Linked DNA regions of Hymenobacter swuensis DY53. The protein of the gene in region 2 interacts with the protein of the main gene of each other region in a pairwise test. Links are inferred from orthologs where the notes say so. Each region holds a gene or a part of one and is shown on either strand. Other genes may lie near its edges. The genes, in order: ruvA and ruvC.

What was found.
Region 1: the proteins of ruvC (region 2) and ruvA interact in binary tests that used the Escherichia coli proteins (3 or more experiments, as listed by UniProt). The link is inferred for Hymenobacter swuensis DY53 from one-to-one orthologs.

What each region holds. Positions count from the first base shown.
Region 1 is NZ_CP007145.1:4,207,382-4,222,126, reverse strand. Bases 4,077-6,943 are described here. They hold ruvA (Holliday junction branch migration protein RuvA), read right to left. Parts: upstream 5,880-6,943; coding sequence 5,274-5,879; downstream 4,077-5,273. Other genes in these bases: HSW_RS19480 (NADP-dependent malic enzyme), read right to left, coding at 6,115-6,943; sov (T9SS outer membrane translocon Sov/SprA), read right to left, coding at 4,077-5,028. Outside these bases: more of sov, read right to left, coding at 1-4,076; more of HSW_RS19480, read right to left, coding at 6,944-8,391; HSW_RS19475 (outer membrane protein assembly factor BamD), read right to left, coding at 8,546-9,139; HSW_RS23150 (LysM peptidoglycan-binding domain-containing protein), read right to left, coding at 9,293-11,254; Asp-tRNA(Asn)/Glu-tRNA(Gln) amidotransferase subunit GatA, read right to left, coding at 11,458-12,897; HSW_RS25110 (Sec-independent protein translocase subunit TatA/TatB), read right to left, coding at 12,910-13,290; HSW_RS19455 (Sec-independent protein translocase subunit TatA/TatB), read right to left, coding at 13,303-13,527; HSW_RS23145 (GAF domain-containing DNA-binding protein), read left to right, coding at 13,923-14,745. UniProt on the Escherichia coli protein: The RuvA-RuvB-RuvC complex processes Holliday junction (HJ) DNA during genetic recombination and DNA repair.
Region 2 is NZ_CP007145.1:1,614,634-1,629,340, forward strand. The notes cover bases 5,884-8,712. They hold ruvC (crossover junction endodeoxyribonuclease RuvC), read right to left. Parts: upstream 7,703-8,712; coding sequence 7,064-7,702; downstream 5,884-7,063. Other genes in these bases: HSW_RS08405 (PorP/SprF family type IX secretion system membrane protein), read left to right, coding at 5,884-6,024; HSW_RS08410 (KTSC domain-containing protein), read right to left, coding at 6,028-6,243; HSW_RS24195 (hypothetical protein), read right to left, coding at 6,293-7,030; HSW_RS08420 (lysylphosphatidylglycerol synthase transmembrane domain-containing protein), read left to right, coding at 7,869-8,712. In the rest of the region: HSW_RS08400 (T9SS type B sorting domain-containing protein), read left to right, coding at 37-4,896; more of HSW_RS08405, read left to right, coding at 5,056-5,883; more of HSW_RS08420, read left to right, coding at 8,713-8,915; HSW_RS08425 (glycosyltransferase), read left to right, coding at 9,026-10,093; HSW_RS22680 (c-type cytochrome), read left to right, coding at 10,176-10,754; HSW_RS08435 (helix-turn-helix domain-containing protein), read left to right, coding at 10,858-11,115; HSW_RS08440 (ABC transporter permease), read left to right, coding at 11,115-12,290; HSW_RS08445 (PP2C family protein-serine/threonine phosphatase), read left to right, coding at 12,393-13,625; HSW_RS08450 (O-antigen ligase family protein), read right to left, coding at 13,701-14,707.

The DNA.
Region 1 (14,745 bases), 2.6 Mb from region 2 along the record:
AATATCGTAGGGCTGCACCTTGCGCTCCACGTTGGTGCGCTCCTTGCGCACGTTCAGCAGGGAAATGCTGCGCTGGCTGGTCTGGTCGATAACCTCCTTGCGGTAGGCGGCCTTCTCCTCCGAGGTTTTAAACTTCTCCAACGACTGTTCCAGCTTAGTATCGGGGTCGAGGGGGTCGTACTTGGGGGAGCGGGTTTCGATGCCGGCCTGCACCAGTACCGGCACCCGCAGACCCAGCTTCTCCGGGAAGAATTTCTCCACCGCCACGGTGGCATTCACGTCGCCCCGCGTGATGTTGTCGATGGAGCGCTGCTGGGCTTTGTCCTGCAGCCCGCCGAAGCCGGTGCTGATGAAGCTACCCGTGGCCGTGATGTTGGCCACATCGGCCAGCTTGGTATTGAAGCGGGCAGTAGCGGCCCAGCCGCTTTCATTATCGAAATCCAGTACCCGAAGCTCATTGGCCCACAGCGTTACCGAGCGGTTAATGCCGTCATCCTTGGGGTTCAGAATGCCAATCATGGCGCCCTGCACCGCCGACAGATCGGGGTTGCCGACTACCGTAATGGTAGAGCCATCGGGCAGGGTAACCACGAAGGGCTTGGTGTAGTCCACGCCAGAAGAAGCCTGCTTGTTACGGGCCGATTTGGCATCAATGAACGCCTGGAAAGGCAGGTCGATGCGGTTTTCCAGGGGCCATACCTCATCCACCAGCTTCTGGCCGGGCCGGGTCATCACCAGCGGGCGGGAGTACTCGTAGTAATTCTGAATGTAATCGGTGCCCAGGCGCACGAAGCCGCGCACCTTGCCATCCATGTTGTTTTGCTCGCTCTCGGCGTGCAGGAACATCCGCAGGCGCTTGTAGCGCAGCATGTTCAGGCTGATGTTTTTGTAGGCCGCCTTGGCAAACCCGTCCCGCAGGCCGTCTACTACCAGGCGCAGGCTCTGCTCGTTCTGCTGGCGGTTGACGGTGCTGGAACCGTATTCCCGGTCGCGGCGAATGTTGGGGGGCAGCACGTACGGAATAGCATCGGCCGCCGTAGTCGAAATGCCGTTTTCCTCAATGCTTACCGTCGAAATGCTGAATGCATCCGCGTCCGTATCGGGGTTGACGATGGTCTGACCGGGTTCTGCCAGCTTGTTGAGGTAGCGGCGCCACTGGTTGGCCACAAACTGCGGCTGCACCATGCGCAGCACCACGGGCTGCTGCCAGCGGGTGAGATACATGCGCAGGAACCGGATGGATTTGAAACCGAAATCCTGGCCAGCTGGCACGCCCACGGCCCGGTCGGGCTGGCGCACCGGAATCCGGAACTGGTACCACGTTACCGGCTCACCGTTAGTATCGGTGTTGTTGTTCGTGATTTTATCCACGATGAAGTTCTGCCCCACTTCCAGCTGGCCCGGCCGCAGCTGCAGGCGGTACTCGTAGTACCGCTCCGTATCCGACAGCACATTGTCGCGGTTCAGGTCTTCCTTATCGGGGAAGGCGGTGGAGCTGAGCTGGCTGCCCTCGGGCGAGTTGCCCTCCATGCCGTTGAAATCCTTGTAGCGGGCCAGTACTTTGGCGTTGGCCTGGTCGTAGCTGGCATCAAGGTGGTGGCGGAAGTTGTCGGCCGCAGGGTCAGCAACACCCTGGTAAGCGGGGACTTTGGCCTGCTCGTCACCGTCGTTTACGCCATCCAGGCCAACGTCCTGGCGGGCGCGGGCATCGGGCGAGGCACTGAACGCATCCGTCAGGAACGGCTGCCGGGACACCCGCCCCCAGATGGTTTCCACGGTTTCGACGCCTAGGTTGGCGGGGTCGGCCGGAATACCGTTCTCAAACTCGTACTGATTCTGGTCCGCCAGCACGTCCTCCGATACCGAACCCAGGTTGATGTACACGTCGCCGCCGGTGTTGTTGTTGCTGTCGTGGCCGTCGGAGTCCGTCACCTTGCCGTTGTCACCGGTCAGGAACGGGTCCATCATCCAAAACTCCAGAAACTCCACGTTGGCGTTGTCGAAGTCCGTATCGAAGGTAATTTCGCGGGAAATACCACCGTAACGGGCCAGGTTAGCCGCTGGCGTGGTAGCCGAGAAGAACGTCGGCCGGGCCGGATCGAACTGGGGCGTGTAGTTGTACTGGCCGCGCTGGTCGGGGAAGTAAGCCAGGTCCAGCGTCGTTTCGAAGGAGTTGCCGGTGGTGCCTACGTCGCGGTTCGGGAATACCTCCGTGCGCTTGATACCGCGCACGTAGTGGTTCTTCAGGTCGCCGACGCCGATGTTGTTGGGCTTGCTCTGGCCGTTGGTGTAGTAGGTCTGGTCGATGGTGTACCAAGCCAGCTTGGCGCGGTTGTAGGCCACTTCCAGCCCCTGAGCCGAGCCAATCAGCGGCTGCGGCGTAGAGGCCAGCCGCCAGGTAGTAGCCGAGTTGACGCCGCCCAGCGTGTAGGGCGTACGGGCGTTTTCGAAGTCGTCGAGGTAGGATACCCCGTTTTCGCCGCCACTGTCGCCGGAGCCCAGCTTGCTCTGGCCCGGCAGCAGCTGCGCAAACTCACCGCTGAACGAAACCGTCGAAATTTCCTTAGTCGAGAGGAACGGCAGCGCATCCAGGTACTTAGTGAGGGCCCGCGACTCGCGCCGCATGTTCACGTCGAAGCCGTAGATGGTGTTGTTGCCCGGCTCGTCGCCGATGTTCACCCGGTTGATGCCGGGGGCCTGGTTTTCGCGCAGGTGCAGAATCGTGGCCCCGAAGTTCATGTCGGGCGACACGCGGTAATCGAAACGCGCCCCGAGCAGCTTGCGCGGCTGCACCTGCACCAACGCGTTTTTCTCGAACTCCACCCGCAGCTCGTTGGCCGAGTTGAGGTAGCTCGGGTTCAGGATTTTGACTTTGGCCTGGTCATAGAATACCTGGTAGTCGGTGCCTTCCTGCAGCAGGGTGCTGCCGGCAAACACCCGCACCGAGCCCTCGGCAATACCAATGCCCGGCAGGTTGATTTCGTCGGTGGAAGTGGCTTGGTAACGGCCACGCAGGAAGAACTTGTCCTTTTCCTGGCGCTGCTGGGCGTCGCTCTGGACCTGGTTGTACAACTCGCGGTACACGTACTTGCGGGCCAGTTCCAGCTCGGAAGTGGAAGCCGTGGTATCAAACTGCGCCGCCAGGTAGCTGCCAAATGGCTGCACCTCCGGGAAAATAATGCGCCCCAGCTCGGTATCAATGGTGATGCCGGGGAAGAAGTCGAAGTTGCCGTCGGGGTTTCGGTCGTTGTTGGGGTTGACGTTATCGAGGTTAAGCACCTCAATCAGCGGCTTGTTGGCAATGCGCTGGCCTTCCTTCAATGAAATCAGATCCACGCCCGTTACATCATCCTTGTAGACGAGCTGGAGCTGGAAATTGTCGCGGTTGAGCTGGTTGGCGTTCAGGGGATAGATGTTTTTCATCATCAAATCCCAGGTCGGCAGGTTGCGGGTCAGCAGGTTCGGGTTCTGCGAGTTTTGCGTGGGGTCGGCCAGACCCACGCCGGGGTTGGTGGCCTTCAGCATCTTCAGGAAGATGACTTCATCCTGCCCCACCTGCGTGTAATTGCTCTGCACTTCCCCAACGGTGTAGGTCTTGCCGTTGTAGATGTACTGGTACGACACGCCCAGCACCTGCTCGGGCAGCAGCTGGGTGTTCAGGGAAAGGTAGCCCAGCTGCGCGTTGTAGGTATACTCGCGCGGGTCGAGCTTGCGGGCCCGCACATGCTCGAAATCCTTATTCTTCTCCAGTCCCAGGCCCGCGCCGGCCAGAATATTGTCCACCGTGAGGTTGCCCCGGTAGCCGGCACTGTTCTGGATCTGGCTGAGCAGCGTGTTGGCGTTGTTCTCGGCCAAGGCATTAGGACCGGCGGGCTTCAGGAAGTCGTCGCGGTAGAGGCGTCTGGGTTCGGCCACGTCCATGAGCGTCACCACGTTGCGCAGGTTGTCGCTCTGGCGGTTGTCGTTAGTTACCCATACTTCCAGGTAGGTGATTTCCACCCCGCTCTGCACGGTGGGCAGGTTGCGCAGGCTGGCATCGTACCGGTCCCGGAAAGCCTGGCTCAGGAAGAAGTGCCGGTCCCGCTCGTACTGGCTGGCTTTGATTTCGAAAGCCCGGCTCTGGCCCCCATTCTGGATGCGCACCTCATCGGCCTGGCCGCGCAGGGTGCTGGCCAGCGTGGTTACGCCCAGACGGCCGAACTGGAACTGCGCCTTCACCCCGAACAGGTTCTGGCCTCCCGTAATAAGTGAGTTGTTGAGGGGCAGACTCACGTTGCCCAGCTCAATCTTGCGGATGATATCGGTTTCGTAGCCCGTGTAATCGAGCTTCATGTTGTTCTCGAAATCGAAGGCCGCGCGGGTGTCGTAGTTGAAGGTGAGCTTGAGCTTTTCGCCAATCTGGCCGCTCAGGTTCAGGTTCAGGTTCTGGTCGTACTGAAAGTCACCTACCCGCTGCTGGCGCAGGGTAAGGGTTGGGTTTTCGTTGCGGTTGCCCCGGTAGCCCATGCGCAGTGTCACGGCGCCCTGCGGCCGGATATCCACGTAGCTGCCCCCGAAAATCCGGTCGGCCATCGGGCCCAGGTAGATCTTGGGAATCAGCCGACGGTTATCGGCCTGGTTCTGGTCGCCGGCCACGCCGCCGTTGGAGCGTTGGCGGAAGTAGTTGCGCACGGCCTGCTGCTGCTGCCAGCGCGAATACTCCTCAAACGTCATCCGGCTGGGGTCCCGGAAGTTGAATTCCGGGCCTACTTTTTCCTGGATGTCAAAATTCTGCAGGCTGTCGTCGGCCTGAACATCGAGTTGTACGTTAGAAGGCAACGGCAGCACCAGCGGGGAACGGCGGCGCTGGGGCGAAAACGGCGTGCCTATCCGGTCGGCCGGAGCCACGCGGGGGCGCGTGCCGGGGCGGTAGCGCGTTGTATCGGTGCGGGGCGTATCGGGCGAAAACCCGGCGGCCAGCCGGGGCGTACGGGCTACTCCCGGTAACCAGTCTGACCAGAGCTGGCGCATGGCGAAAGGCGCGGCCATACCACTTAAAGGCTTCGCCTGCGACCACCAGGCCACCAACGACACAACTGCCACCATAGAGGCAGCCAGAGACTTCTTACCGGTATTCAAGCGTCAATAACCGTCGGGCGAAAGGAGGGAAAGAGAGCAGGTAACGAGGCGGCAGTTGCCGGTCAGGCACGCATCAGCTGTGAGCAAACGACCAGGCAGATACCCACGTCTGACAACTGATAAGTAGCAACCGACAACCAACACCCCAATCAGACTTAGTGGGACTTAAGAGCGAATTTAATCAATTCCTCTACGCTCAGGTCGTTGCCGTGCTTGCGCTGGATCTGGTCGAGGGTTTTCTCGGCGGCAGTCCGTACAAAGCCCAGCGTTACCAAAGCCGCTAACGCTTCGGTGCGACTGGTATTGTGTGCTTTAGCCAGGGGCACCGTATCAATGCCGGCTTTGGCCATCAGCTCATCTTTACGGAGCTTGTCTTTCAACTCCAGCACCACGCGCTGGGCTGTTTTGGGGCCTACACCTTTAATACTCTGAATAGCGCGTACGTCTTCGCTGACAATGGCGTGCCGAATCTCGCCAACTGACATCGATGAAACCATTACGATACCTGTACCCGGCCCAATACCCGATACGGAAATGAGCTGCATGAACAAGGCTTTCTCGTTCGGGTCGAGGAAGCCGTACAGCGCCTGCCCGTCTTCCTTGATGTGCTGGTAGGTATAGAGCTTGGTCTTTTCCCCTTCGCCCGGCAGCTTGGAATAGGTAGCCAGGGAAATCCGGATTTCATAGCCAATTCCATTCACGTCGAGAATGGCCTGGGTGGGGTCTTTATGGACTAGTTTGCCGTCAACGTAAGCAATCATGCGGGGTGGTTGTGTTGGAGAGTATCGGTGCTACCGGAACACGCTGGCGGTGGTATTTGTGCCAGTTGCGTCAGAAGTTCTGGCGAGGGTAGTCGGTGGGGTGAACCGAACAGGTAGTCGGGCAAGTTGGGGCGAATTTGGCCGGAATCAAAGCAGAGAAACCAAAGGCCATGAAAGCATAAAGCCTCGCTCCGGGGCAGAGCGAGGCTTTGAAAAGCAGGAAAGCAACAAACGGTTAGAGTCCTTTGCCTTCGGGATGCTGGGCATCTACCACCGCAATGGCGGCCATGTTCACGATTTCGCGCACCGAGGCTCCCAGCTGCAGAATGTGCACCGGCTTGCGCATGCCCATCAGTACCGGCCCGATTACTTCGGCACCGCCAATTTCCTGCAGCACTTTGTAGGCAATGTTGCCACTGATGACGTTCGGGAAGATGAGCGTATTCGCGCCGCCCTTATCGGCCAGCGGTGAGAAAGGATATTGCTCGCGCAGCAGTTCGGGGTTGAGGGCCGTGTTAGCCTGCATTTCGCCGTCCAGAATCAACTCGGGGTAGCGGGCTTTGGCCAGCTCGGTGGCGCGGCGGGCCTTGTCGGGCAGCTCGCCGGGGTTGGAGCCGAAGTTGGAATAGCTGATGACAGCTACACGCGGCTCCGTATCGAAGAACTTCACAGCCTGCGCCGAGAGGCCAATGATGCCCACCATTTCCTCGGCCGTCGGGTCGATGTTCACGGTGGTATCGGCGAAGAAGAATGGGCCTTTTTTGTGCTGAATGATGTACATGGACGCCACGCGCTTCACGCCCTCGGCCACCCCAATCACCTGCAGGGAGGGTACAATGCTCTTGCCGTAATCCTTACTGAGGCCGGTGATAAAAGCGTCAGCCTCGCCGGTTTCCAGCATCATCGAGCCGAAGTAGTTCCGCTCGCGCAACAGGCGGCGGCCTTCGTAAAGCGTAATACCCCGGCGCTGCCGCTTCTGATAGAACAGCTCGGCATACTCTTCGCGCTTGGCTTCCTCGTGCAAAATATCGATGATCTGGCAGCCTTCCAGGTCCAGGGAGTTTTCCTGCGCAATGCGGGCAATCTTCTCGCGGTTACCCAGCAGGATGGGCTTGGCAATGCCCTCGTCGTGCAGAATCTGGGCGGCCTTGAGGATTTTATAGGTGTCGCCTTCGGCAAATACCACGCGCTTGGGGTTGCTGCGGGCGGCCTGCGTAATGCGGTTCATCAGCTTCTGGTTTACCCCCAGGCGGGCGCGTAGCTCGTCCTCGTAGGCAAACCAGTTGTCGATGTGTACCCGGGCCACGCCGCTGTCAATGGCCGCTTTGGCCACGGCCGGACTCACGGCCGTAATCAGGCGCGGATCCAGCGGTTTGGGGATGAGGTACGTGCGACCAAACGACAACGTATTGTCGCCGTAAGCCTTGTTTACCATCTCCGGTACGGGTTCCTTGGCCAAGTCCGACAGCGCCTTTACGGCGGCCAGCTTCATAGCCTCGTTGATTTCCGTGGCCCGTACATCCAGCGCGCCGCGGAAAATGTAGGGGAAGCCCAGCACGTTATTCACTTGGTTAGGATGGTCGGAGCGGCCGGTAGCCATGATGATGTCCGGCCGGGTAGCCATAGCCACTTCGTAGGCAATTTCCGGGTCGGGGTTAGCCAGGGCAAACACGATGGGGTTGGCGGCCATCTTCAGCAGCAACTCGGCCGGCAGCACATTAGCCGCCGAGAGGCCCAGGAACACGTCGGCCCCATCCATAGCTTCTGCTAGGGTGCTGATGGAACGCTCGGTGGCGAAGAACAGCTGCATGTCGGCTAGGTCGGTTCGCTGCGGCGTGATGAGGCCATCCTTGTCGAACACCACTACGTTTTCGCGCTTCAGCCCCAGCTCCAGGTACAGCCGCAAGCAACTGATAGCTGCCGCGCCGGCCCCACTTACGACCAGCTTGATTTCGCCAATCTTCTTGCCTACCACTTCCAGCCCGTTGAGCAGCGCCGCCGATGAGATGATGGCCGTACCGTGCTGATCGTCGTGCATCAACGGAATGTTCATCTGCTCGCGCAGGGCCGTTTCAATGCGAAAGCACTCGGGGGCCTTAATGTCTTCCAGGTTGATGCCTCCGAACGTAGGCTCCAGCGACTTTACAATGCGAATGAACTCATCGGGGTCGGTGGCGTCAATTTCAATATCGAAGCAGTCAATGCCGGCAAATTTCTTGAACAGGACACCTTTGCCTTCCATCACCGGCTTGCTGGCATCAGGACCGATGTTGCCCAGCCCCAGCACGGCCGTCCCGTTGCTGATAACGCCCACCAGATTGCCCTTGGCGGTGTACTTGTACACGTCATCTTTGTTGGCGGCAATGGCTTTGCAGGGCTCAGCCACGCCGGGCGAGTACGCCAACGCGAGGTCGAGTTGCGTGCTCATAGGCTTGGTGGGAATTACCTCAATCTTACCAGCCGGGCTCTGGGCGTGGTAATTGAGGGCATCCTGTTTATTGATTTTCAGCATACGAAGTAGCGGTGGGTAGACTTCCAAAGAAAGCACAAGGAAGCAAGATGGGGCAAAAGCAACCCGCGTCAAAGGTACGCCCCGCCGCCCGGATAGAAAAAGAGCCCCGAACCGGCGTACGGTCCGGGGCTTGCCGGATGGCGGTAGGGTAGGGCTACTCCATTTTCAGGTTTTCGAACGAGCCTACCAGCTCTACCCGGCTGCGCAAGCCGCTGGAGTTGCCCAATGTCTCGTCGTTGGGGTCTGCTACGTCCGCCAAAACCAAGTGGTAAGTGCCGCTGAGTAGACGCCGCTGCGTATCGTAGCTGGTAACAGTGAGCTTGCCCTGCATATGATTGGCCGAGTAGCTGTGGGATTGTAATTCTCCGGGCCGGTTGACGACGTAATACGTATAAGCGGCCGAGAAAGAACCTTGTGGATCAAACTGGTTTTTCAACGCGTAGGAGCCCGTCTGGCCGGTGCTGAACAGCGACTGGGCAATAGTCAGGATTACTTTGTCTTTGCCTCCTAGGGCCACAAAGCTGAGTTGGGCGCTTCCATCGGTCTGGGCTGCCAGCTTCGTCTGAAGGGTAAGCTGCGAGTACTCTTGCACTTGGTTGGCCAGGCTGCCGGAGGGGTAGCTAATAGTGCGTTGCAGCGAAACAACAGCTTCGGGGTCGCGTGGGGTCGGGTCGTCTTGCTTCGAAGAACATCCGGCAGCACTCAGCAGACCAGTAATCAGGAGGAATAGGTAGAGGAACGATTTCATAGGAATAAACGACTGATGGAAAGATGATCAGCCGAAATCTACAACCGTGCCAACTCGCAGAAAAATAGTTCAGACTACTCCTGAAATGTTATATAATACACTGATTTATAGGCGATAAAAAATAATTGCCTTCTATCGCTGTTAAAGCGGAAATCAGCTCCTCACAATCAGCTTCTGGCCGGGCTTTACGTCGTCTGACTGCAAGTGATTCAGCTCGCGCAGCTTCTCTACGGTAAGGCCCTGGTAGCGGCGGGAGATGTTATAGAGCGTATCACCGGGCTGTACCAAGTGCACTTCCGGGATAAGCGGCGTGGTGGGGGACGATGGTGCTGTGCGGGCTGAGCGCCGGACCGGCGCCTGCACGGCGGCGGCCACTTCGTGGGTGGCGGCAGTCAGGTCGGCAATGGCTTCGGCGGTGGGCTTGAGGCTGAGCTTTTGGCCGGGCGTTAGGGTTTCGCTTTTCAGACGGTTCCAGGCTCTCAGCTGGGCAATAGTCAGGCCGTGAGTGCGGGCCACTTTCTCCAGAAAATCACCTTGCCGGACCACATACGTAGCGGGTACGCTGTCATCGGCCTCTGCTACCGATGGAGTTTGCTGGGCAGCCGTGCGGGTGCGGACCGGGCGCTGGACCGGTGCAACAGTAACAGCACGCGTTGCGTCGATACCATCCTCGGCTTCAGAGGCCGGCTTGACTGCTGTCGGGCGCACAGCAGCGGGTGCTATTCGCCGGGCAGGGGGGGCTACCATGAGTTGGGTACTGGCAGATGGCGTGGTTGTAGGAGATAAAGGCAGAAAGACGATAAGCTGACGGCGGGAGCCCAAGGACGAACTCTTGCCCAACTCATTCCAGCGCCGTACCTGGGCGGGACTTACGTCGTACCGTTCTGCCACAGAAGCCACCGTTTCGCCGCGCTTTACCGTGTGGCGCACCCGGCGGAAGCGCGGGGATTCACGGGTAGCCGAATGGGCAGTGCCTTCTGCCAGACGGCTGGTTGGAAAAGGCTCCACGCCGGCCAGCAGTACTGAGCGCAACGGGAGTGGAGCCGGTAGCTCGGTTGACGGCTGGCAGTAATCGAATAGCGTTTCACGGTCAACTACGGACAACGCCGGCCGGGCTGCTGCCGGAAACTGAACGGTGTACGAGCGGTATCCCGTTGGCAGCCAGGGCTTGCGTAGCTCCGGATTCATCCGCAGCAGAGCCAACGAATCAGAGTAGCCACAGGCGCGGGCCAGCCGTTTGAAGTCGAAGGCACGACCCCCGAGTTGGAGCGTATCCATCGGTTCGGTGTACTGGTAGCGCAGAGCAGGATCGTGCAGCTGATGCTCTTTGGCATACTTCATGGCGTACATGATGGCCGTGAATGTAGGCACGTAGTTGCGGGTTTCGGCTGGCAGATTGGGGTGTACTTCCCAGTAGGTTTTCTTGCCGGTGCGCCGCACTACCTTTTGCATGTTGCCCGCGCCCCAATTGTAGGCAGCCAGCACCATTTCCCAGTCGTGAAATACCCCGTAGAGGTAGCGTAAATGCTTGCAGGCTGCTTCCGTAGCCTTTTCGGGGTTCATGCGCTCATCCACCCATTCGTCGCGGCGTAAGCGCAGGTCGTTGGCCGTGGGGCCCATGAACTGCCAGAGGCCGGTAGCTCCCACCCGCGACTTAGCCGTCGGAATCAGGGCTGATTCCACCACGGCCAGGTACTTTAAATCAACCGGTAGATTGTATTTGGCCAAGTACTTTTCGAACAGCGGGAAGTACAGATTTTCCCGCTCCAGCACACGCTGCGTATACCCGCGCTGCCGCTCCGTGAACAGCCGCACAAAGGCCATAACGGATGGGTTGAAGGCGTGTGGAGCATCGGTTTCCAGACAGCCGATTCGGTCCCCAACCAAGTCCCGCAACTCGGGCGGCGTCCGCTGCCATACCAACCTGGAAGAATCGATGGGAGCTGCAGCTAGTGAGTCAGGCAACAGCTCTAAGTTGACATGCAGGGAGTCATTGGTAGCACCAGGCTGAAGCGTAGCCGGCAACTCGGGCCGCACCTGGGCCGCCATCGGACGGGCAAGGGCCGAAGCCAGCAAAACGGGAACAGCAGCGCGCAGCAACGACTTCTTTATCATGTTACATAAGGAACTGGGCAGAGCAGCCGGAGATACAAAATGCTGAGCCTCAACCCAGCATGTTTTCAAAAATAACGCAGATTCCGGAAAAAGCCAGAACGAGTTATTCTGAAGCCGGGTGTCAGCCGCTGGAATGGTACGTGTAAAAATCGTTCCAGTGACTGAAGCCCGGCTTCAGAATACTTGTTCTGCGGCTGATGCGCCTAAGCCAGCTCCGGCGTCAGCGTTGTTGTAACAGCGTTGGCAAACGCCAACAGATGCTCTTCGCGGAACGCGCCGCTCAGAATCTGCAACCCAATGGGTAGCCCCTGTGAGTCGGTCCCGTTGGGTACCGAAATGGCGGGTACACCGGCCAGCGACGCCTGCACCGTGAAAATATCGGCTAGGTACATAGCCAGCGTGTCCTTATTCACGTCGCCTATACGGAAGGCCGTGGTGGGCGTGGTGGGCAGCACCAGGAAATCATACTCGCGCAGCAGCTCGTCGGTCTTCTCCTTAATGAGGCGACGTACGCGCTGGGCTTTGGTATAGTACGCGTCGTAGTAGCTGGCACTTAACACGAAGGTGCCCAGCAGAATCCGGCGCTGTACCTCCGGACCGAAGCCCTGCGCGCGCGTCTTCTTATAAAGCGACTCCAGGTCGGTTGCATCCGGAGCGCGGTAGCCGAACTTCACGCCGTCGTAGCGGCTCAGGTTGGAGCTGGCTTCGGCGGTAGTCAGGATGTAATACGTCGGCACAATGAAGTCGAGGTACGGGAAATCCACGGCTTCCACCACATGACCCTGGCCACGCAGCTGCTCCAGGGCCTGCTCCGTGGCGGCCTTAATTTCCGGATTCAGCCCCGGCCGCTCCAGGCAGTCCTTGATGTACCCAACGCGGTAGTGCGGGGCAGGGGTCAGCTGCTGGCTGTACGCCGGTACTTCACGCTGGCTCACGGTGCTGTCGAACGAGTCAGCTCCGGCCATTACTTCCAACAGCAACGCGGCGTCCTCTACCGAGCGAGTCAGCGTCCCGATTTGGTCGAAGGACGACGCATAGGCAATCAGGCCGTAGCGGGAAATGCGCGAATACGTAGGCTTGAAGCCCACGATACCGCAGAAAGCCGCTGGCTGCCGCACTGAGCCACCTGTATCGGAGCCAATAGACGCCAGACACATATCGGCCTGCACGGCTACTGCCGAGCCACCTGAGGAGCCGCCGGGCACACGGTCAGGATCAATTTCGTTGCGGGCCGGGCCGAAGTAGGACGTTTCGTTGGAAGCGCCCATGGCAAACTCGTCGCAGTTCTGGCGCCCGATAACAATGGCATCCTCGTCCAGCAAACGCTGCACGGCAGTGCCAGTGAACAGAGACTTGAAGCCATCCAGAATGTGGCTGCTGCTTTGCAGGGCGTGGCCTTCGTACGCCAGCACATCCTTGAGGCCGATGACCATACCCGCCAGCTTGCCGGCGGTACCGGCCGCCAGCTTGGCGTCTACGGCCTCAGCCTGGGCCTGGGCCTCCTCGGGCCAGACTTCCAGAAAGGCGTTCAGGTGTTCTTTGCGGCGGATGTTATCCAGATAATACTCCACGAGCTGACGACAGGACGTAGTGCCTGCCGTCAGCTCGTGGCGAACTTCCGTGAGGGAGTTGAAGCGTCTCAAGACGAAAAGGGGTTAGGTCAGTTGGTCAAGGCGGGGGCGCTCTTCAGCAGCAGGCTTTACGGGAGGCGTGATGCCCCCATCCATGGGCGGAGCTATCGGCGCGGTAACCGGAACATCGGTTACCGGAACATCAGCCATCGGGGCCTGGTAAGCGGGTTGCTGATACGGCTGCTGGTTGAACTGCTGCTGATACGGCTGTTGTGGCTGGCCGGTATTCTCAATTTCGCTACGAATCTCGCGCGAAGCATCCTTGAACTCCCGAATGCCTTTGCCCAGGCCGCGTGCCAACTCCGGAATCTTATTGGCACCGAAAAATATCAGAATTACGACCATGATGAGCATTATCTCACCACCGCCCAAATCGCCTAAAAAGAGGAAAAAAGGAGTGTTCATGACTACAGAGCGTTACAGGCGGGGAGCAGTCGGGTCGTTCGGGTTTACAGGACGGTCCCGGAATTCCGGCTTCTCTTCCTTGGAAGCATCCTTGAATTCCCGGATGCCCTGGCCCATACCCCGGAACAGCTCCGGAATGCGCTTGGCACCAAACAACAGGATAATCGCAAGACCGATAAGTAGAAGCTCGGTGCCTCCGAAGCTACCGATTCCTAGCAGGAGTGTGGCAAAGTTCATGTGGGGAAGACCAACAGGTCAGGTTATTGGGGTGGCAAAGCTACGTATACGCAGCCTTGTACGCTTCAGGATTGATAAAGGTACCGCATAATTTCAAAATCAGTTCCCGTTGTGCGGTTGCTGTCGGCTGAGCCACCCGGTTTGCGGTCCGGTAGCCGGGGCGTGCCCACTGCGGTCAACACTAGCCAGAAAAGGATTTCATTAAGCGGGTAATTGCCCGTATTCAACGTTTTGGCCGCCTGAGTGTGCGGGTTTGTAAGCTATTTTGGGAAAATTTACTGCTTATACCTATCAGGTGCCACCACCTTCTTTGTTTGTACCCAATGGCCACCAAACAGTCTGCTCCCGTGCGAAAGACCAAAGCCTCCTCTGCGCGTGCGGATGAGGCAAAACGCTTGGAAGTATTACATGCCTATCAAATTCTGGATACACCACCCGAATCGGTGTTTGATGACCTAGTCCGGCTGGCGGCGTTTATCTGTGATACGCCTATTTCGTTTGTTTCCCTTATCGATGAGCAACGACAGTGGCTGAAGGCTAAAGTGGGCTTGCCGGGCGTCTACAGTGCCCCCCGCGACCTTACCTTCTGTCAGTACACTATCCAGTCAAACGAGCTATATGAGGTAGAAGACGCCTCCATTGATCCGTTGTTTCGGGAGCATGCCATGGTAACGGGCGACCCTAAGATTCGTTTCTATGCTGGTTACCCGCTCATTACTGCTGAAGGCCAGGCCGTGGGTACCATCTGCGCCATTGATGTGGTTCCCCGCCAGCTAAGCGCGGCGCAACGGGAAGCATTGCGCATTCTGGGCCGGGAAGTGGTAGCCCATTTAGAGCTGCGCCGGGCGCGTATTCAGCTGGAAGAAGAAAAAACGAAGTTGGAAGGACTATTACGCATGACTAACGATGCTGCCGAGTCGCTGTATTTAAATGGTGGCCAGAATGAAATTTTCATCAAGCAGGACCACAAGCTGGTACGGGTAAAAACGACGGATATCCGTTACGTGGAAGCCTTGGGTGACTATGTGAATATTTACTCAGGCCGGGAGCGATACACGGTGTATAGCACTATGAAAGAGTTGGAGGCCAAGCTGCCGGCCCGGGAGTTTGCCCGGGTACACCGCAAATACATTGTGCGCCTCGACCGGATTATTGCCATCGAAAGCGACGCGGTAATTGTGGAGGCGGGACGTAGTGCAGAGTTGGCCACCAGCCTGC
Region 2 (14,707 bases):
TTCGCTTACCTTATCAGCCCACTCATCCGCCGTCCTATGCTGGCAACGCCCTACGTTACCGCTACTTACTTCCCACCTGTTCGCAACCCCCATGCCCTAGCCGCCCATTGCCCGGAGAGGTGGCGGCTGGGCGGGTTGCTCCTGTTACTTCTTCTGTTGCTGCTGCTGGGTGGGGCAGCCACCCCGGCCCAGGCTCAGGGCACGCCGCCCCCCGAGTGCGCGGCCGATGAGAAATTTGCCAATACCTGGTACTTCGGCTTCAAGGCGGGGCTGGATTTCAACCAGGCCTCGGCCGACTCTCTGCCAAAGGTGCTGACGGACGGTCAGATGGACGCCCCCGCCGGCTCCGGGGTAATGTCGGATGGAAATGGCCGAATCCTGTTCTACAGCAACGGCGAAACCGTGTGGAATGGCGACGGCACCGTAATGACCAATGGTACGGGGCTGGCCGGCAACCGCTTCACTACCGACGGCCCTTTGCCCATCCGGCTGCCGGGCGTCGTTGCGGCCGGTCAGCCGACGCGCTACCTGCTCTTCACCCTCAATAGCACCGTAGGGCTGAGCTACTCGGAAATTGTGATTCCGGCGGGTGGGGGGCCGGGCACAGTGGTAGCCGCCACCAAAAACACGCCGCTGGCTCGCGGTACGGCCGAAAAGATAACGGGCGTATTCCATAAAAACGGCTGCGACATCTGGATTATCACGCACGGCTGGGGTGATGCCAAAACCGGCAACGACAACCGGGGCGACGCCTTTCTGGCGTACCGCGTTACCACGGCTGGGGTGCAGCCTGTGCCTATCATTTCAACCGTTGGCAGTCTGCATGCCCCGACCGTGGCGGCCCTGGGCTACAAAGGCCAGATGAAGGTGACGCCCAACGGCCAGCAGCTGGCCCTGGCCCGCTACAGCGAGGTAACTACTGACAGCAGCAGCACCGTCGAGCTGTTTGGGTTTGATACCAGCACGGGCCAGGTGAGCGTCAACCCGCGGGTGCCGTATATCGTGGATAGCAAAGAAGGAAAATATTACGGGGTGGGGTTTTCGCCCGGCGGCTACCTCTACGCCACGGTGCGCAACCCGCCCAAACTGCTGCAATTCAATGTCAGCGGCAACGGGCCGTTGAACCGGCAGGTGATTCCGCTCAACCAGAAAATGCCCGCCGACCTGGGCTCGTTGCAGGCCGCCCCCGATGGTAAGCTGTACGTGGCCCGCGACAACCAGCCCGCGTTGGGCCTTATCGTCTACCCCGATTCGCTGGGGGCCAAAGCCCGCTACGCCGACGACAGCCTGCAGCTGGGTAGCGGCCGCAGTGGTCTGGGCCTCGTGAACTTCAACCAAAGCTCCCTGCTCCGCGTGGGGCCCAGTTTCCGAATTACGGGTTGTCGGCAGATTGCCTTTACCGCCCCGCCCATCGATTTCGATGGGAAAACTTACGCCTGGGATTTTGGCGACGGTACTACCTCAACGCTGGAAAACCCAGTGCACGTGTACGCCACGCCCGGCGACTACACCGTCACGCTGCGTATCACAACCGAGTGCTTTTGCCGTGAAAGCCGAGGCCTGCTCCGGGTGCCGGACCTGCCGGTACCGGGCAGCATTGCCGCGGCGCAGACGCTGTGCGCTGGAACACAGCCAGCGGCCCTGACCAGCAGTGCCGATGCTTCCGGCGACGCTGGCCTGCCCTTGGTGTACCAGTGGGAATCTTCACCAGATAACGTCACGTTTACGGCTATTAGTGGGGCCACCGGGGCCAGCTACACGCCTCCCAATTCGTTGCCGGTTGGCATTACGTATTTCCGGCGGCGCGCCCAACTGCTGCTGCCTGACCAATCAGGCCCGTACTGTGATTCCCGCTCGACTGCCTCAGTAGCCATTACGGTGCTACCGGCCCTCACGCCCGGTAGCATCGCCGCCGACCAGACCTTGTGCGCGGGCAGCCCCGCTGCGCCCCTCACCAGCACCGCGCCGGCTGTGGGCGGCACCGGCACGTTTGGGTACCAGTGGGAAGCCTCGCTGGACAACATCACCTGGAGCGACGTGCCGGGCGCTACGGCGGCCGACTACGCCCCCGGTACGCTCCCAGCCACCACCTATTTCCGCCGCCGCGTAACCTCCGGAGCCTGCGGGCCGCTGGTGTCGAATGTGGTAACAGTGCGGGTATTGCCGGCCCTGACGGCCGGTAGTGTGGCTGCCGACCAAGCTCTGTGCGCCGGGGCAACTCCCGCCGCCCTCACCAGTACCGCTCCAGCTGCGGGCGGTACTGGTTCGGTGGCCTACCAGTGGGAATCTTCCGTGGATAACGTGAACTGGGCACCCGTCAGTGGAGCCACCGGGGCTACGTACGCGCCCGGTCCGCTCACGGTAACCACCTATTTCCGTCGCCAGGCCAGCTCGGGAAGCTGCGCTTCGGCTCTGTCCAACGTCGTAACCATCACGGTGCTACCGGCCCTCACGGCGGGCAGCATCGGGGCCGACCAGACGCTTTGCCCCGGCGCTACGCCGGCCCCGCTTACGAGCACCACGCCGGCCAGCGGGGGCACGGGCACATTTGCTTATCAGTGGGAATCTTCTCCAGATAACGTGACCTGGACGGGCATAGCTGGCGCTACCAATCCTACCTACGCGCCCGGCCCGCTCTTGGCTACCACCTATTTCCGTCGCCGCGTAACCTCCGGGGCTTGCGGGCCGGAGGTTTCGCCGGCGGTAGTCCTGACGGTGCTGCCGGCCCTGACGGCCGGCAGTATTGCCGCCGACCAGACGCTGTGTGCGGGGGCTACGCCGGCTCCGCTCACCAGCACGGCGGGGGCCGGGGGCGGCACGGGCACCTACAGCTACCAGTGGGAATCCTCGCCCGACAATAGTAACTGGACGCCCATTGCCGGGGCTACCGGGGCCACGTACGCGCCGGGTGCACTCAATACCACCACCTACTTCCGGCGGCGCGTAACGTCGGGAGCCTGCGGGCCGGAAACGTCGGCCGTCGTTACCATCACGGTGCTGCCCGCCCTCACGGCTGGCAGTGTAGCCGCCGACCAGACCCTGTGCGCCGGCGTTGCGGCCGCGCCGTTGACCAGCACGGCCCCGGCCAGCGGAGCCACCGGCGCATTTGCCTACCAGTGGGAATCCTCACCCGATAACACAACCTGGACCGACGTACCGGGCGCTACGGCGGCCACGTACGCTCCCGGCACGCTCCCGACCACTACGTATTTCCGTCGTCGGGTTACGTCGGGAGGCTGTGGGCCGCTGGTGTCGAATGTGGTGACGGTGCGGGTATTGCCGGCCCTCACGGCGGGTAGCATCGGAGCCGACCAAACGCTCTGCCCCGGCGCTACGCCGGCCCCGCTTACCAGCACCACGCCGGCCAGCGGGGGCACAGGTACGTTTATTTACCAATGGGAATCCTCGCCGAATAACACGACCTGGACAGTCATTTCGGGGGCTACCGGGCCTGTTTTCGCGCCCGGCCCGCTGCCGGCCACTACCTACTTCCGGCGGCGCGTCACGGCGGGAAGCTGCGGGCCGGAGGTGACGGCTGCAGTGGTGCTGCGGGTGCTGCCCGAGTTGCTGGCCGGTAGCATTGCCGCCGACCAGGACATTTGCGCGGGTACGTCGCCCAACGCCCTGAGCAGCGGGAGCGGGGCCAGCGGGGGCACGGGCACGTTTGCTTATCAGTGGGAGTCGTCCCTGGATAACACTACCTGGACGGCCATTCCGGGGGCTACCAACCCTGCTTATGCGCCCGGCCCGCTCACGGCTACCACCTACTTCCGCCGCCGCGTTACGTCGGGTACCGGAACCTGCGCTACGTCTGTTTCCAACGTGGTGACGGTGCGGGTGCAGCCTTTGGTTACGCCTACCGTAAGCCTGGCTACGCCCCCGGTGCAGTGCCCCGGTACAGCTCTGACTTTTGCGGCCGTGGTTACCAATGCGGGACCCAGCCCCACGTTTCAGTGGTTTGTGAACAACGTAGCCGTGGCCAGCGGCCCCACGTTCAGCAGCAGCACCCTGGTTACCGGCGACCAGGTGCGGGTGCAGGTGACGCCCACGGCGGGCCTGTGCAGCACGGGGCCGGCCTCGGCCACCGTAACGGTTACGCGCACCCCCACGCCGGCCCCGACCCTGACCATTGCGGTGCAGCCGGGCGGACCGGTTTGCCTGGGCGCTCCGCTCACGTTCAGTATCGCCTCGGTGACTGGCGCCGGCCCGGCTCCCGGCTACCAGTGGCAGGTAAACGGGGCCGATGTGGCCGGGGCTACCGGCCCGGTGTTTACCAGCACCACCCTGCGCGCGGGCCAGACCGTGACGCTGCGCCTTATCACAGTCAATGTCTGCGCCCAGCCCGTTACGGCCGTATCCAACGCGGTGGCCGTGCGCATTCAGCCACCGGTTGACGTGGACGCCGGCCCCGATAAGGAAATTCTGGCCGGGGGCTCCGCAACGCTGGAGGGCCGCGCCGATGGCCGGTACCCGGTACGCTGGACGCCCGCGACCGGGCTGCGGTTTGTCTCGGCCGACTCGTTGCAGGTTGTGGTTTCGCCCACCGTTACCACCACGTACACGCTCTCGGCCGGGGCCGGCGGCTGCGCCGACTCCGACCAGGTAACCGTAACCGTGCGCCCGCCCATCCGGATTCCCAATGCCTTCACGCCCAACGGCGACGGCCGCGACGATACCTGGCAGATTGAGTTCATCGAGCAGTTCCCCGACAACACGGTAACCGTGTTCAACCGCTGGGGCAATAAGATCTTCTCCATGAACAACTACAGCCGGGCTAACGAGTGGCGGGGCGACATCAACGGGCAGCCCGCCCCGGTAGGTACCTACTACTACGTGGTGGTGACGAAAGGTCCTTTGGGCCGGTCCTACAGCGGGTCCATTACGATTCTCTACTAGCTCACGCGCCGCCGGCGGCCACGCATGCCGGGCCGCCGGATGGTGCTGCCCGATGCTGCGTCGCTTCATTTCTGTCTGTCTCTTCAAAGTACCCCGCCAGACCCTTGGCCGCGGCCCACGCACTGGCGGCGGCCAAGGGTCCTAAAGCCCCAATCCGCTATGAAAAACGTGTTACTTCTGGTGCTGCCGGCGCTGGTACTACTGGCTGCCCCGGCCCGGGCTCAGCAGCAGCCGCAGTACAGCCAATACATGAACAACAACTACATCCTCAACCCGGGCGCTACCGGCGTGGAGGACTACATCGACATCAAAGCCAGCTACCGCACCCAATGGGCCGGTCTGGAGGGAGCCCCCAAAACCTACTACCTCAGCGCCAGCTCGTCGCTGGGGAAGTGGCGCACCACCAGCAAGCGCACCCTGCGCGACCGGCGCCGGCCGTTTCATGCGCTGGGCGGCATGGCGTACAACGATGTAACCGGCCCCACCAGCCGCAAAGGGCTCTACCTTTCTTATGCCTACAACCTGGTGCTGCGGCCCAACCTGCGGGCGGCGCTGGGTGTATCGGCGGGAATGCAGCAGTTTGCCGTGGATGGCCAGCAGCTGCGCTTCTTCGACCCGACCACTGTGGCCGTCAGCGACGCTGCCCGGGTGCCCGATGCGTCGGTGGGCCTGTGGGTGTACAGCTCCGATTTTTACGTGGGCGTATCGGGCGCGCAGCTGCTGGCTAATAAGCTCAACTTCTCCTACGATCCTACTTCCCTGAGCCCCGGCACGGGCAACACCCTGCGGCGGCACTACTTTGCCACGGCAGGGGTGCGGGTACCGCTCAACGACGACTGGACGCTGGTGCCCTCGGTGCTGGTGAAGGCCGTAAGTCCGGCCCCGCTTTCTTTCGACGTCAATGCCAAGCTCAAGTACCAGGATTTGCTCTGGGCCGGGGTGTCGTGGCGGGCCACCGATGCGCTGGTGGCCCTGGTAGGTCTGAACTACGAGCAGTTTACGCTGGGCTACTCCTACGATGCCGGCGTATCGGGGCTGAACAGCTACCACCGCGGCAGCCACGAGGTGCTGCTGGGGCTGCGGCTAAAAAAGAAGCGGCAAGTAGTGTGCACCAACCGATTCTGGTAGCTTTCAGCCGCGCACCTGTTCCCGCTCGTAGCCCCGCTCCAGCACTTGCTCCACGAACAAGGCCTTATTGGGCAGCTGCAGCAACGCCGCGTGAATAGCGGCCGGCACGCCCGCGTACCGCACCAGCCCGCCGTGGCGGTACTCAATTTCCAGCGTCTGCGTGGCGGCCTCGTAGCCCACGGCTTTCAGAGAAGTAGAACGAACGGGGCGGCGCTGCATGGATTGGATATGGGGTGGTTTAATAGCGTGCGAAATGTTTTGACAACCTTTATTTCTGTTCAGTGAGTGAGACGTTATCTATAAAGTAGTAAGCAAGTAGTATTTGCTTACGGAGAAATTTTCCTCGTTGTAGCCCATTTTCAATTATAGAATGGTACTTCTTGCGAGTCAATGCCTTTCGTGGCAATCCAATGTAACAGTAAATAAATGGTTCAGTAGCAGTAATGTCGAGTTCAAATAACTCCCATTGATGTTGATTAGGTATCTTGATACCTTTATAAAAATCAGGTTCAATTAATTGATAATATTTATTGAATACAGTTTTGGTGGAGAAAGAAACATAAATAGAGTCACTTTTAATAAAGGATGAGTCTGCTAAAGAAAGATAAAAGCGTACATGATAGACAGTGCCTACGGTCAGTGGCTGACTGAGTTTGCTATATATCAGTTCGTGGGAAGCATAATTATAATTTTCTTTCTGATCCGAACTGTAGCGTAGTAGATATAAGCCTGCATATCCCTTTCCTTCATATGCTTTACGGTATCCTACAAAATTGCCGAGGATGTCCATAGAATCACGGTGCTGTTCTGAGCAGGTGTGTAAAAAATCCGGGGTGCCTTCATTGCCCTGCCAACCTGTTGCCAGAATAATTTCACCAGGTTCAACGGGACAAGAACTCAGTGTTTCAAAACCACCATTAATGATATATTCCTGCGCTTGACCTTTGACTTCCGAAACTGACAGGATACAAGAAAATAGAGTGCACAATAAGTAATATCGCTGCATATTAGATAAAAATCAGAGTGAAAGAGTGCCCACTCACGCTGCTGGCTTCTTCCGCGTGGCGGGGACTTTTTTGCCGGCGACGGGAGCGGCCAGCTTGCCGGGATTATCGGCCAGGAACTTGCCCCAGCTTTTGCCGCCGGCTTTCACGTTGTTGCCCTTCTGGTAGTGGTGGCACATGGCCACAGCCAAGGCATCGGTGGCGTCGAGGAACTTAGGAGCTTCTTCGATGGGGGGTAGCTTGAGCGTCTGGCGCAGCATGTGGGCCACCTGCTCCTTGCTGGCGTTGCCCGCGCCGGTTACGCTCTGTTTTACCTTGGTGGGAGCGTACTCCACGTACGGAATCTGGCGGGCCAGGCAGGCGGCAATGGCTACGCCCTGGGCCCGGCCCAGCTTGAGCATACTCTGCACATTCACCCCAAAAAACGGCGCTTCAATGGCCAGTTCATCGGGCAGGTGCTGGTCGATTAATTCCGTCATGCGCTCAAAAATGCGCTTGAGCTTGAGGGCGTGGTTGGTGCCCAGCTTGCGCATATCAATGACGTCGTACTCCAACATGCGCACCTGCTGGCCCTGCACCTCAATTACGGCGTAGCCCATCAGGTTGGTGCCCGGGTCTACGCCCATAATTACTTTAGGCAGTAGCTCGGAAGAAGAGGCGAGGGGCAGAATCATAGTAGACAGCGGCCGGCAGTAAGCCGTCCGCTCGAAAAAGTACATGGCAAACAGCCGGTGAGCGTAGAGCGGGTGGCCACCAACGAAAGTAGCTGGCCGCAGGTGGGGGAGCCGCTGACAGCGCGCAACCCGCTAACTTGCCGAAGTTACGCAACTACCCGTCGTTTTGCCCCTGCCCAAGCCTCAAAGCTACGTCCAAACCCCCGAACAACCCGCGCCCACCCGGCGGCGCGGCTGGGTGGTGGCCGGCAAAGTAGGCATCACACTGCTCACACTGGGCCTGCTCTGGCACTCGGTAGTGGCCGATGCTGCTACGGCCGCCGCCTGGCGGGGGCTACTTGCCCGCGCCCTCAGCGGCGCGGGGCGCGGCCCGGTGCTGCTGGCCCTGTTGCTGATGCCACTCAACTGGGGACTGGAAGCCTGGAAGTGGTGGCGGTTGGCCCGGCACCTGGAGCCCGTATCGTTTCGGCGCAGCTTCCGGGCAGTGCTAGTGGGCCTCACGCTGGGCTTCGTGACGCCTAACCGGGTGGGCGACTACGCCGGCCGCATCATGGAGCTGAAAAGTCGCCGCCTGGATGCGCTGGGGGCTGTGTTTCTGGGGCGCTACTGTCAACTTGTGGCCACGGTGGCGGCCGGCACGCTGGGCTTGCTGTACTTTCTGCTGCGGTTTTACCTGCCCGCTTACCCGGCGGCTAAGTTGGGCCTGGTCGGACTCACCCTGCTCATCAACACGCTGGTGCTGCTGCCGCTGTATCACTCCGAGCTGCTGGTGGCGGCGGTGGAGGCAGTGCGGCCATTGCGCCGCTTCAGCCGGTTTCTGGCTGTCATGCCAACCTACCCGGCCCGCATCCTGACCGATGTGCTGTTGATTTCCAGTCTGCGCTACGCCGTATTCTGTGCTCAGTTTGGGCTGCTGCTGCTGGCATATGGGGTACAGGCTCCCGCGGGGCATGCTCTGGCGGCTATTGCGGGCACGTTCCTGCTCAAGTCTTTGGTGCCCTCGCTCAATGCGCTGGCCGATGTGGGGGTACGGGAGTTGTCGGCCACGCATTTGTTCGGGCTGCTGGGCGAGCCGGTCCTGCCGGTGCTCAGCGCGAGCCTGAGTCTGTGGGTGCTGAATATTGCCGTTCCCAGTGCCATCGGGCTGGTATTTGTGCTTCGGCTGAACGTGCTGCGCAAGCGTAAAACGCCGGCTTCGGCCCCATCTGTATGAATGTAGCCGGGTGGTTGTGGTCGGTGGGGCTTTGGGGAACGGCGGGCATGTACCTGGGCCGGATGCTGCAGTACCGGCGGGCGTGGAAACGGCTGGTGGCAACTCCATCAATGCCCCACCTTCCGCAAGACCTGACAGAAACTGCTCCAGGAAAGTCAACGCCAGCCTTTTCCATCCTGATTGCCGCCCGCAATGAGGCCGGAAATCTGCCTTGCCTGCTGCGCGACCTAGCTGATCAACTTCTGGTATCGGGTGGCTTTGAAGTGATTATCGTAGATGATCATTCCACCGATGCCACGGCGGAGGTGGTGCAGGAGGCCGCGCAGCGGCTGCCGTTTCCGGTGCGGCTGCTGCCGCTGGCTGGCCAGCCCGGTGCCCCCACGGGCAAGAAAGCGGCTGTGCAGGCGGCTATTGCCGTAGCGCGTGCGCCCTGGCTATTGCTTACCGATGCTGACTGCCGGGTACCGGTCGGGTGGGTACAGGCCTACGCCCGCCTGGTTGCCACCAATGCCACTGCCCGCTTCATTAGCGGCCCGGTGCTGCTTACCGGCGCGGGCTGGTTGGCCACGTTGCAGGGGCTAGAGTTGGCCGGGTTGGTCGGGGTAGGGGCTGCCTCCATCGGCCGGAGCGCGCCCACCATGTGCAACGGGGCCAACCTGGCCTACCGCCGCCAGGATTTCTACGCCGTGCAGGGCTTCCGGGGCAACGAGGCCGTGGCCAGTGGCGACGACGAATTTCTGCTGCACAAGCTCCACGCGGCCTTTCCCGGCAGCATCCGGTTTTTGGCTGATCCGCAGGCCGTGGTGCAAACGGCCGCGCAGCCGACCCTGCGGCTACTGCTGCGGCAGCGGGTGCGCTGGGCCAGTAAGTGGCGGCATTACCAGACGCGCACTCCGCAACGGCTGGCCGTGCTGGTGCTGCTGGCTAACCTCACGTTTCCGGTAGGAGCGGGACTGTGGGCAGCGGGGCTGGTGCCGGGCGAAATTGTCGGCCTGAGCTGGGCCCTCAAGCTTCTCGCCGACGCGCTACTGCTAGGGCCGGTGCTGGGGTTTCTGGGCCGCCGCCGGTGGCTGTGGTGGGTGCCGGTATTGCAGCTCGCCTACGCGCCCTACGCGTTGCTCACCGGCCTGGCGGGCCTGCGCGGCAGCTACCAGTGGAAAGGCCGGCAACTGCGGTAGGGCGCTTAAAGCCGACGGTTTTGCTTGTTATTGCGGCCGTTGCGGGCGTACTTCAATGGGTAATTCATTAGCCCGTATCCGCATGAAAAATCTGTTGGAAATCATCATGCCCGCCAGCCTGACGGCCGTGGCCGGAGCCATTGCCGTGTGCCTGTTTACCCTGGGTGACTATTTATCAGCTTCCCCTAACTTATCAGAAAATGTCACCGCGGCCGCTGATTCTGTCGTTGCTACTCCCTATGGAATGATGCGCATCACGGCTACTGGAATAGAAAGGCTACCTGATTCGCTGGCAATTAAGTATATGTCCCCTGCTGATTCAGCTCAGTTCTTTGCTCGCCAAGACCCGGCCGCCGTGGCCGCTGGCGACGCGCTGTTCAAGAGCAACTGCGCCCAGTGCCACGCCGTGAATGAGGTGGTAGTAGGCCCGGCCCTAGCCGGTATCCGCAAGCGGCGGCCCGAAACCTGGATTCGGGCCTGGGTAAAGAATTCGGGCAAGTTGGTGGCTCGCGGCGACGAGTACGCGGTGAAAGTCTTCAACCAGTACCAACAGCAGCAGATGCCCAGCTTCCAGCTGTCTGATCAGGAAATCAGCCAGATTCTGGACTATATCGAAACTCACCAGGGCCAGGGAGTGGCCTACGCGCCGGCCCGGCCCTGAAGGCGAGGTAACCAAACGGCTCGGTAGCGGGTTGAATTCGGACAATCTGCCTTCGAGAACAACCCGCCCGGAATACTACCTTTGCCTTAAACCCCTGCTTTCTGTGACTGACGCTGAATTTGATATCCTCGACGAGCTGTACTTCGTCACTTCCTTTGCCGATCTGAGTCGCAAAACCAGCCTGCCACCTGCCGCGCTGGAGTCCGCGCTGCGCACCCTGCTGGAGCAGGGCCTTGTGCGCAGCTACTGGCCCGACCCCGATACAGAACTGGCCTATGAGGAAAGCTCCTATGGGGCCATCGTGCGCGACAGTTTCTTTCTGGCCTCGAAAGAAGGTCTGCTCCAACATAACACGCGCTAATGGTTGGGGCCTCTGCCGTTGCTGCGGTGACCGAGGCGGCTGCCCGGCCGCCCGGTTACTATGTGCGCCAGCGGCTGCTGCGTAATACGCCGGCTATGCTGGGCCTGGGGTTCATTATACTCTGCACCTTGGTGGCACTGCTGGGCTACTGGGTGCTGCCGGATAACTCGCCCTCGGCCAATAACGGCGTGGTGCAGCTGCAAAAGGAAGCCCCCGGCTTTCAGGCCACCCTGCTGCGCCTGCCGCTACGGGATTCCGCGCGGGCCGACAACCCGCTGCTTACTTGGTGGCAAGGCCGCGCTCCGCGTTACCAGGAGGTGCCTATTGCCAGCTACCGTATTCAGGGCGATTCGCTGCTGACCCAGCCCTACCAGAACCATTCGGCCTTGGCCGACCAGCCGCAGGCCTACGCCCTGACAGCCGTAGCGGGCCGCTCCGGGCTAGCCGCCGACCTGGCCCGCACGGTGGAACAGGAGCACATTGTGCGGCGCACCTACTGGCTGGGTACCGATAAAGCCGGCCGCGACGAGCTGAGCCGGCTGCTGCTGGGCACCCGTGTGAGCCTGGGTATCGGGCTGGTGGCGGTGCTGATTTCGGTGTTGCTGGGCATGCTCATCGGGGCGGTAGCCGGCTACGTGGGCGGCTGGCTCGATTCGCTGCTGTTGGGCCTGATGACGGTGGTCTGGAGTATTCCGGGCATCATGTTGGTCATTGCCATTTCTCTCGCCCTCGACAGCAAGGGCGTCTGGACCTCCTTTGTGGCCGTGGGCCTGACCATGTGGGTGGACGTGGCCCGGGTGGTGCGCGGACAGATGCTGAGTCTGCGCGAAAAAACCTTTGTGGAGGCCGGCCGCGTGTTGGGCCTGCCCCAGAGCCGGCTCATCTGGCGGCACCTGCTGCCCAATATGACCGGTCCGCTGATTGTGCTGGCAACCAGTAATTTCGCGGCGGCTATTCTGCTGGAAGCCGGCCTGAGCTTTCTGGGCCTGGGCGTGCAACCGCCCGCGCCGTCCTGGGGGCTGATGGTCAACGAAGGCTTTCAGCTGCTAGGCACCGAGGCCGGCCTGTGGCTCACGCTGCTGCCGGGCCTGGCCATCAGCCTGCTGGTGCTCAGCTTCAACCTGCTCGGCAACGGCCTGCGCGACGCTTACGACCCCAAAACACCACTTTCCTGAATGATGAGTTACGAGTGTTGAATGATGAATTTGGCACAGGCAAGCCTATCGGCCACGAGGAAACTCATCATTCAACGCTCAACACTCATAACTTAACTCCCGATGCCCAATACTACCCCCGAAAAGCGCTTGTTTCTGAAGGAGCGGGAGCTGGGTGCTCTGCTGGAAATTACGCAGGCCATCAACCTCGACTCCACGGAAGCGGCCCTATACAAAATCTTTCAGTTTACCCTGCTGGGGCAGCTCAACATCCGACGGTTGGTGCTTTACGTGAAGGAGGAGCAGGAATGGGTGTGCGTTGTCTCGTTCGGGGCTGGCCTGAGTGACTTCCGCAAGCTGGAGTTGCCGGCCGCCATCCTGGACGGCTGCACTGGCCAACCCTGCCCGCTGAGCAATTTCGGACCGCTGCCGGCCGAGTGGCAATTGCTGGAAACCAGCATTCCGGTGGTGCAAAACGGCAACGTGCTGGCGTACGTATTCATCGGTAACGTGCATGATGACTACGCGGGCGAGGAAGCCACCAAGTTTCTGCAGACGCTGAGCAACATCCTCATCGGAGCCATCCAAAACCGCCGCCTGGCCCGCCAGCGGGTGGCCGACGCGGCTATGCGCAAGGAAATTGAAATTGCCCAGGAGGTGCAGACGATGCTCTTCCCGCGCAAGCTGCCCAACGATGCTCATGTGGCCGTGCAGGCCAGCTACGTGCCCCATACCGCCGTGGGCGGCGACTATTATGATGTGGTAGACCTCGATGCCGACCGGTTTCTGTTCTGCGTGGCCGACGTGTCGGGGAAGGGCGTGGCCGCTTCGTTGCTGATGTCGAACTTCCAGGCCGGCCTCCGGACACTGCTCCGCCAGAAAGTGGACTTGGCTACCGTGGCCCAGGAACTCAACAACCTCATCTTCCGCAATGCCGGCGGCGACAAGTTCATTACGGTTTTTTTCGGCCTGTATGACCGACGTACGCGCCTGCTGGAATACGTGAATGCCGGCCACAACGACCCGTTGCTGGTGCCCGATTCCGGCCCGGTGCTTCTGCTGAAGGACGGTACTATTATGCTGGGCGTGATGGATGAATTACCCATGCTGAAGGTTGGCAGCATCGTAGTGCCCCCCCATGCGCTGCTGCTCACCTACACCGACGGCCTCACTGAAGTATTTGATGCCGACCACGAGGAGTTTGGTGAGGAAGGCGTACTGCGGGTGCTGCGCCACAACCGCTACGCCCCGCTGGCCACCGTACACCGCGAGCTACTGCGCGAAATAGAGGTTTTCAACACCAACGGCAACCGCTTCGCCGACGACGTAACCATCCTGAGCTGCCGGTTTAAGTAAAGGTGAAATTGTGAAGTGGTGAACTTGTGAAGTTGACGTTCCGCTTGCACTATCTGCGCGGGTTGAACGTCAACTTCACAAGTTCACCACTTCACTTTTAGTCCAGCTGCCTACCCGGATAAGCATGAACAGGTTGATGAAGAAGAAGGAGCCGATTTTATCGACTTCTACCAACTCGTTCAGTAGCAGATGGAATACAATGATAACGAAGCTCATGCCGCAGGCCAGCAGCACGTAGCGGGGCTGAGTACCTGGATGGGTGCGGTGATACAGCGTTTCGATGGTAATAAGCGCGGCCCCCAGCAGCGTGATGAACAGGACCACACCCGGAAAACCCTGCTCGGCCAGTACCAGCAGAAAGTAGTTGTGGGTGGTTGATTTTTCGGGGTTTTCGCTCACGTAGGTGCGAAAGCTGCGCACCGTGTAGCGTTTGTATTCGGGGTAAAATGTGCTGGGGCCGCTTCCCACGAGTGGCTTATCGGCAGCCATGCGGCCGGCAGCCACCCAGCGGTATACCCGCTCCATGCCCGACACGTCCTGCAGCTTGTAAGTAGCTTCCAAGTGCTTCTCAAAGTTCTGGCCGTTAAAAACGGTTTTCTCGAAGTTAGGCGCGAACAGCATGTAGTTGTTCTGGCTCAGAAAGTAAGTGGCCCCGCTGAGCACAGCCACCAGCACGGCCACTAGCAGCAGGCGCGTCTGCCGCAGCCGGATTACGCCGTAGAACAGCCCGGCCACCGGCAACGACAGCACCGAAGCGCGGGTGTAAGAGGTCAGAAGCCCGAACACCAGAACGACCAATGCCACCCACCAAGCCATTTTTTCCTTGCCGTGTGTACTCCGGATGCTGTACAGCGCAAACGGTAGCAGCAACGCCAGCACGGTGGCATAAATTACGTGGTTGCGGTACAGCGGCTGCACGGCTTCGTTAATGGACTCGAAGCTGAAGCCGTGGGCCGCGTGTTTGGCAGCCGTGACTAGCACCGTAAGCGTGGCGCTAATGACGTACAGCCCGGCCAGCCGCCATACGTCGGTGGGGCGGCGCACCAGCAGCAGGGTGCCCAGCCCGAACGGCACGAGGTACC